One region of the Marinobacter sp. NFXS11 genome, then DNA from elsewhere that is predicted to be linked to it. Evidence: predicted binding sites of a transcription regulator. Region 1 holds the regulator's gene; the other holds the start of a gene.
What was found. Region 1 encodes sigma-54, which starts transcription at its own class of promoters, with help from an activator protein. Its sites were predicted from a motif close to ANTGGCATNNANNTTGCTNT; they were not measured.
Positions count from the first base shown of each region.

Region 1 (4,213 bases):
GTTGTGACCGCAGAGGGCGGCGCCGACACGGGCGATGGCAGTGGCCGGGTAGAAATGGTGATCCAGCCGCGCAGCGCCGACAGACGCACTGACAAACAGGAAACCGATGGCAGTTCTGAGAGCCAGTAACCTGGCAAAGAGTTACAAACAGAAAAAAGTGGTTATCGACGTCTCCCTGGAAATTCGAAGCGGAGAAATTGTCGGACTGCTAGGCCCCAACGGCGCCGGGAAAACCACCTGTTTCTACATGATCGTTGGGCTGGTACCCGCCGATCACGGGCGGATAACCATCGACAGCCGGGATATTACGCCGCTGCCGATGCACGGTCGGGCCCGTCAGGGCATCGGCTATCTGCCACAGGAAGCCTCGGTTTTCCGCAAACTGTCTGTGCGTGACAATATCATGGCGATCCTTGAGACGCGGCAGGGCCTGAGCAAGGCAGACCGGCAGAAAAAGCTCGAGGCGCTGCTGGAGGAGTTCCACATCACCCATATCCGGGACAGCGTTGGTATGGCCCTGTCCGGTGGTGAGCGGCGACGGGTGGAAATTGCCCGGGCCCTGGCCATGGAGCCGGCTTTCATCCTGCTGGATGAGCCCTTCGCCGGCGTTGACCCTATATCCGTCAGCGACATCAAGCACATCATCCGGCACCTGCGGGACAAGGGGATTGGCGTGCTGATCACCGACCATAACGTGCGCGAGACTCTCGATATCTGCGAGAACGCGTACATTGTGTCGGGCGGGCACATTATCGCCTCCGGCAATGCCGATGCGATCCTGGCCAATCAACAGGTCAAGGAAGTTTACCTCGGGGACGAATTCAGGCTTTGACAGTGAATGGCTCATTGTTTTGATGATCTGTAGCAAGTAAACTCGGCAAAGAACTTGCTAGGGTAACGAAAAACCGCGGCAAGTAACCGGCATATAAAGATTTTTTCAAGACCTATGACACAAAGCGCTGATGAGTGACGGATCCTGAACCATGGTTATGAAAGCCTCCTTACAGTTAAAGCTGGGTCAGAGCCTGACCATGACACCCCAGCTGCAACAGGCGATCCGGCTTCTCCAGCTCTCTACCCTCGACCTCCAACAGGAAATCCAGCAGGCACTGGAATCCAACCCCATGCTGGAGACATCCGAGGACGACGATCAGACCGACACGGCTACCGAGAGTGACGAGCGCGAGGCCAACGCAGCTGAGTCTGCCGCGGAGACCACACCGGAACCTTCCAGCGACTGGGACGAATCCGAAAACGGCCCCGACTGGTCGTCTGAAAACGATATTCCGGATAACATCCCGGACGACCTGCCGGTCGACACAGCCTGGGACGACATTTACCAGTCCGCTCCCGCCCCGGCAGCCCGCAATGACGACGAAAACGACCACGATTTCGAGACCCGAAACTCGCCCACCGAGACGCTTCAGGATCACCTGGAATGGCAGCTCAACCTGACTCCGCTGAGTGAGCGGGACCAAGCCATTGCCCACGCGTTGATGGATGCGGTGGATGAACGCGGCTATCTGACGAGCGCTCTGGAAGATATCCATGCCGGGATGCTGGATGAAAACGACGAGGACCCCCTTGAGCTGGACGAAGTAGAAGCGGTTCTTCACCGACTGCAGCATTTTGACCCTCCTGGCGTGTTCGCCCGGGATCTGCAGGAATGCCTGCTGATCCAGCTCAATCAGTTGCCACCGGAGACCCCCTGGCTGGCCCAGGCACGGCTGGTGATTACCCATTACATCAACCTGCTGGGCAACCGTGACTACGCCCAGTTGTTGCGCCGCAGCCGCCTGAAAGAAGATCAGCTCCGGGAAGTCCTGGCGCTGATCACCGGCCTGAATCCGAGGCCGGGCGACGTTATTGACCGCGCCGAACCCGACTACGTCATTCCGGACGTCATCGTTCGCAAGCACAATGGTCGCTGGCGCGTTGAGCTGAATCCGGAAATTGCTCCGCGCATCCGGGTGAATGCCAGCTATGCTTCACTTATAAGGCGTGCGGACAGCAGTGCAGACAACACTTACCTGCGCGATCAGTTGCAGGAGGCCAAGTGGTTTATCAAGAGCCTGCAAAGCCGCAATGAGACCCTGCTGAAAGTGGCGACCCGCATTGTCGAGCACCAGCAGGGATTCCTGGATCACGGCGAAGAAGCGATGAAGCCGCTGATCCTTTCCGACATCGCCCAGGCGGTAGAAATGCATGAGTCGACGATTTCACGCGTTACGACCCAGAAATACATGCATACCCCGCGGGGCATATTCGAACTGAAGTATTTCTTCTCCAGCCATGTCAGCACTGACGAGGGCGGGGAATGCTCTTCCACGGCCATCCGCGCGATGATCAAGAAGCTGATTGCCGCCGAAACACCCAAAAAGCCATTGAGCGACAGTAAAATTGCAGCCATGCTAGGGGAACAGGGTATCAAGGTTGCGCGACGCACCGTTGCCAAGTACCGGGAGGCCATGCACATTCCGCCGTCCAACGAACGCAAGCGGCTGGTCTGAATACTCCAGGACGGGACGCAACAACGTATTCGCCGGCGCACAATGCGCCAGCACCCAGACCGGCTCCCGGGAGCCGGCATGATGACAACAGGAGACGCCTATGCAACTCAATATTTCAGGCCATCACGTAGAACTGACTCCCGCACTGAAGGATTACGTTTCAGAGAAATTCGAGAAGCTCGAGCGTCACTTTGACCACATCAGTAACTGCCAGGTCACCCTGGAAGTGGAAAAGGTGCGCCAGATTGCGGAAGCCACATTGCACGTGGTAGGTGGTGAGATTCACGCAAAGGCAGAAAACGAGGATATGTACGCGGCCATTGATGCCCTTATCGACAAGCTGGACCGTCAGATCCTCAAGCACAAGGAAAAGAATGTAGAACGGATGCACGGAAACGGCTCTCGCTAACGGGCTGTTTTCATGCACTTCATCTAATCGAGCTGCGACATGAGTAACGTGTCGCGGCCTTTTTTTTAACGGAAATGCAGTCGATCCATGAGCGACACATCCCTGACCATAGACAACATTCTTGCTCCGGAGCTCACCCTCTGCAGGGTAGCTGCGTCCAGTAAGAAACGGGCCCTGGAGTTTATTGCCGAGCAGATAAACTATCAGGACAATACGCTCAGCGAGACCCAGCTTTTCAACAACCTGATTTCCCGTGAGCGCCTAGGCAGCACCGGCATTGGCCAGGGAATTGCCATTCCCCACTGCCGCCTGGAAGGACTGGATCACGTGGTGGGTGTGCTGATGACGCTTGAAGAAAGCGTGGAGTTCGATGCTATCGACAATCAGCCAGTCGATCTGATCTTTGCCCTGATTGTTCCAAAAGAGGCAACCAGCGAGCACCTTGAGCTGCTGAGCCAACTGGCCGAGAAGTTCAACGAGCGGTCATTCTGTGATCGCCTCCGGCAATGCGAGGACGCCAGCACGCTGTACCAGCGCATGACCGCCTCAGGCGGCTGATATTCACTGCAGTGGAGGTAAGGTGGTCATGAAGCTGATTATCGTCAGTGGCAGGTCCGGTTCGGGCAAGAGTACGGCACTTCATGTGCTTGAGGACCTCGGGTTCTATTGCATCGACAATCTTCCTATCGGCCTGCTCTTTCCCCTCACCCGGGAAGCGGCCAGCCAGACACAACCAGGCCGGCTGGGCAAGATGGCCGTCAGTATCGATGCGCGGAACCTTTCCGGCGAGCTGGCAAATTTCGAGGAGATATACCGGCGCCTCCAGGAAACCGGAGTTACCGTTGAAATCATCTTCCTGGACGCCGACGAGCAGTCGCTTCTTCAGCGTTTTCACGCCACCCGCAGAAAGCATCCGTTGAGTGACGACAGGACCTCTCTCCGGGAAGCCATTACCAGCGAAAAGAAACTGCTGGAACCCCTCTCCAAGCTTTCCGACCTGTATGTAAATACCACCGGCATGTCCATGTATGAACTGCGGGACATGGTCAAGCAGCGCGTGGTCGGTCGAAAAGATCAGGAACTGGCTCTCCTGTTTCAGTCATTCGGCTTCAAACACGGCGTACCGCTGGATTCCGACTACGTTTTTGATGTTCGCTGTCTTCCTAACCCCTACTGGGATACCAGCCTCCGCAAGTACGTCGGTACCGACCAGCCGGTTATCGAGTTTCTGGAAAAAGAACCGGCGAGCCGGAAGATGATCGAGGACCTGAAATCATTTCTGGATACCTGGCTG
Region 1 covers NZ_JAGDDV010000001.1:659,109-663,321, reverse strand. Annotated here, with positions in the region: gene lptA (lipopolysaccharide transport periplasmic protein LptA) at 1-129, shown strand, start outside; gene lptB (LPS export ABC transporter ATP-binding protein) at 107-832, shown strand; gene J3362_RS03170 (RNA polymerase factor sigma-54) at 990-2,510, shown strand; gene hpf (ribosome hibernation promoting factor) at 2,611-2,919, shown strand; gene ptsN (PTS IIA-like nitrogen regulatory protein PtsN) at 3,007-3,477, shown strand; gene rapZ (RNase adapter RapZ) at 3,506-4,213, shown strand, end outside.

Region 2 (4,213 bases), 160 kb from region 1:
GGACTTCCTCATGGCCCAGCAGCTCGTGGGCGTGTTTCTGCAGTACCTGGTTAAGGTGGGTCGCGACCACCGTACTGGCATCGACCACGGTATAGCCGAGCGTCTGGGCCTGGTCTTTCTTGTCTGGCTCAATCCAGCTGGCGTCCAGACCGAACGCCGGATCCTTGCCTTCAATGCCTTCTATCTTTCCGAATACCTGACCGGGGTCGATGGCCAGTTCGCGGTCCGGATGGATTTCCGCTTCGGCAATGGTCACGCCCATCAGGGTGATGCGGTAGACATTGGGCATCAGATCGAGGTTGTCTCGAATGTGGACCGAGGGCATCAGGAAGCCGAGATCCTGGGACAGCTTTTTACGAACGCCCTTGATACGACTGAGCAACTGGCCACCCTGTGACTTGTCCACCAGCGGGATCAACCGGTAACCCACTTCCAGACCGACAATATCGACAGTGGACACATCGTCCCAACCCAGCTCCTTGGTCTCTCCGGGGGCCGGTAGCTGACGCCCCTGATCGCCGCCAGCATCACCGCCTGGAGGCAGATCACGACCCGCCGGCCGTGGAGCCGCCCCGCCCGCGCCCCTAACCGGGAATGCGCCATCTTCTTCGACGGTCTGTCTCTGGTGCTTCCAGATATACCAGGCAGCGCCGGCGGCCAGTGCACCCAGACCCAGGAAGGCCACGTGGGGCATTCCGGGAATCAGGCCGAGAATGATCAGGATAGCGGCGGCAATGGACAGCGCCTTGGGCGCACTGAACATTTGCTGGAGGATCTGGCCGCCCATGTCCTGGCTGGAGGTAACCCGCGTTACCATGATTGCAGCAGACGTGGACAGCAGCAGCGAGGGAATCTGTGCCACCAGGCCGTCACCAATGGTCAGCAGCGCATATCGCTCCATGGCCAGCCCGAAATCCAGACCGTGCTGCAGCATACCAATGGCAATACCGCCAATGATGTTGATCGCAAGAATCAGCAGGCCGGCAATGGCGTCGCCCTTCACAAACTTGGACGCACCGTCCATGGAGCCGTAGAAATCCGCTTCCTGGGCGATTTCGGCACGACGATGCTTGGCCTCATCCTGATTGATCAGGCCGGCGTTCAGGTCCGCATCAATCGCCATCTGCTTGCCGGGCATAGCATCCAGCGTGAAACGGGCGCTCACCTCGGAGACCCGGCCGGCACCCTTGGTCACGACCAGGAAGTTGATGATCATCAGGATCGCAAACACCACCAGACCCACGGCGTAATTGCCGCCGATCAGAACGGCGCCGAAGGATTCGATCACTTTACCGGCGGCATCGCCGCCTTCGTGGCCGTTCAGCAGAACAATCCGGGTAGACGCCACGTTCAGGGCGAGACGCAGAAGTGTGGCTACCAGCAGGACTGTCGGGAAGGACGCAAACTCCATCGGCCGCAGGGCGTAGACACACACCAGCAGAATGACAATGGACAGGGTGATGTTGAAAGTAAAGAACACGTCCAGGAGGAACGCCGGCATGGGCAGAATCATCATGCCCAGCAAGCCCATCAGCATGATGGGTATGCCCAGGTTGCCCCGCGTCAGGGTTTTGACGTTATTGAGGACTAAAGCTCTGTCCATGCCGGATACTTCTCCGATTGGCCGTGCCTGCAGGCGTTTTGAAGGTCGAAAATCTGACACCGGAGCGTCGTTTGGAAGGGTTATCGCAAGATCCGTACCACCCCTTAGGGGATTTCCGTTAAGCAGCCATTTGCAGCCTGACTCGCCTTGCCAGATGCGGTATCCTTGCGCCATTTGATCGCGACGCCAAAACTCCAATCAGACACACAGGTGACCCCATGCCAATCCACGAGGTAAAACACCCTCTGATCCGCCACAAGCTCGGCATCATGCGCCGTGCGGACATCAGCACCAAGAATTTCCGGGAGCTGGCACAGGAAGTCGGTGCACTCCTGACCTACGAGGCCACCAAAGACTTTAATCTGCAGGAAAAGACCATCGAAGGCTGGGCAGGGCCGGTTAACGTGGAACAGATTCACGGCAAGAAAGTCACCATCGTGCCGATCCTGCGGGCCGGCCTTGGCATGCTTGACGGTGTCCTCAGCCTGATTCCGGTGGCCCGGGTCAGTGTTGTCGGCCAGATCCGCAATGAGGAAACTCTCGAGGCCAGCACCTACCTTGAAAAGCTGGTGGGCGAACTGGACCAGCGCATGGCCATGATTGTCGATCCGATGCTCGCCACCGGCGGCTCAATGATCTCCACCATTGACCTGCTCAAGAAGGCTGGCAGCACCGAGATCCGGGCCCTGGTTCTGGTTGCCGCGCCCGAAGGCGTTGAAAAGGTTCTGGAAAAACATCCGGACGTGTCTATCTACACCGCCTCCGTTGATGAGCGCCTCAACGACAAAGGCTACATCCTTCCGGGTCTCGGCGATGCCGGCGACAAAATCTTCGGCACCAAGCAAAAGGACGTTTAAGAATGCAGGACCATACCAACGACCCGGTCTGGAAACAGGCCATTGCTGGCTCCCAGATGCTGCTGGTGGCGTTCGGCGCGCTGGTTCTGATGCCACTGATTACCGGGCTGGATCCCAACGTGGCCCTGTTTACCGCCGGCCTGGGCACCCTGATCTTTCACGTGGTGACCGGCGGTCAGATCCCGATTTTCCTCGCGTCGTCCTTCGCATTTATTGCCCCCGTGATTGCCTCCAAAGGCAAGTTCGGCATGGAAGAGACACTCGGCGGCCTGATGGCAGCGGGTATTCTCTATATTTTCCTCAGTGGACTGGTGCGGCTGCGGGGCACCGGCTTTGTCCGCCGCCTGCTGCCGCCGGTGGTTATCGGCCCGGTGATCATGACTATCGGTCTCGGCCTGGCGCCGGTTGCCGTTCACATGGCCTCCGGCCGCACCGGTGATGGCGCCAACCAGCTGATTCCCTACGACACGGCGATCTGGATCGCCGTGATCTCGCTGGCCGTAACCATCATCATGTCGGTCTGGTCGAAAGGCATTTTCCGGCTGATTCCGATCATGTTCGGCGTTATCACCGGCTACATCCTATCCGCGTTTGCCGGTATCGTGGATACCACGCCAATCCGGGACGCCGCCTGGTTCGCCGTTCCCAACTTTGTTGCGCCGGAATTCAGCTGGGGCGCCGTGCTGTTCATGATCCCCGTCGCCATCGCGCCGGCCATCGAACACATCGGCGACGTACTGGCCATCGGCAACGTGACCCGAAAGAACTACCTGGAAAAGCCTGGCCTGCACCGCACCCTGCTGGGTGACGGCCTGGCCACCAGCGCCGCCTCCATGCTCGGTGGACCGCCCAACACCACCTACTCGGAAGTCACCGGCGCGGTTATGCTCACCAAGAACTTCAACCCCAAGGTCATGTGGTGGGCTGCCTGCATCGCCATCGTGCTGGCTTTCGTCGGCAAGTTCGGCGCGGCATTGCAGACGATCCCGGTGCCCGTCATGGGCGGCATCCTCTGCCTGCTGTTCGGCTCCATTGCCGTCGTTGGCCTCAACACACTGATCCGCCATCAGGTGGACCTGTCACAGTCTCGCAACCTGGTCATCGTGGGTGTCACCCTGGTGTTCGGTATTGGCGGAATGGTTCTTGGCAACCTGGAAGGCATTGCGCTGTGCGCTGTGGCCGCCATCATCCTGAACCTGGTGCTGCCCGGCAGCCGCGAGGCCTGGGGTAAAGCCGTCTATGAGCAGAAAGCCGACTGACAGCTCCGGCATCAGTTTTACTGCCCTGTATACCGGTGCCGTCTGGCACCGGTACGGGCTTTCAGACGATACCCTGGCCACAGAAAAAGGCCGCTGGCTCTACCGCCTGATGACCCCCTTCGAGGCCGCCAGCAAAGCGGCCATCGGCGGAAACATCCGCACCTTCCTGCTGCAACGACATCTGATTATCGACCACCTGATTGACCAGGCCATCCGCGAAAAGGGCATTACACAAGTGCTGGAAATCGCCTGCGGCATGTCGCCACGGGGAATTCGTTTACGCCAGAAACACCCCCTGCTCCACATGGTCGAAGCCGATCTGCCCGACATGGCGGCTCGCAAAGCACTGCGCCTGATGGCAACGGGCAGACTGGGCGATCACCACCAGGTCACCCCCATCGACATCCTCGCGGACTACGGTGAATATCAACTGGAAAAAGTGATCGACCGGGTATTCGAGAACAACCAGCCGGTGATCATCGTCACCGAGGGCC
Region 2 covers NZ_JAGDDV010000001.1:820,283-824,495, reverse strand. Annotated here, with positions in the region: gene flhA (flagellar biosynthesis protein FlhA) at 1-1,603, opposite strand, end outside; gene upp (uracil phosphoribosyltransferase) at 1,822-2,460, shown strand; gene J3362_RS03900 (uracil-xanthine permease family protein) at 2,463-3,719, shown strand; gene J3362_RS03895 (class I SAM-dependent methyltransferase) at 3,700-4,213, shown strand, end outside.
Region 2: a site for sigma-54 is predicted at 1,686-1,705, ahead of flhA (flagellar biosynthesis protein FlhA). Genes of this name have one in related genera too.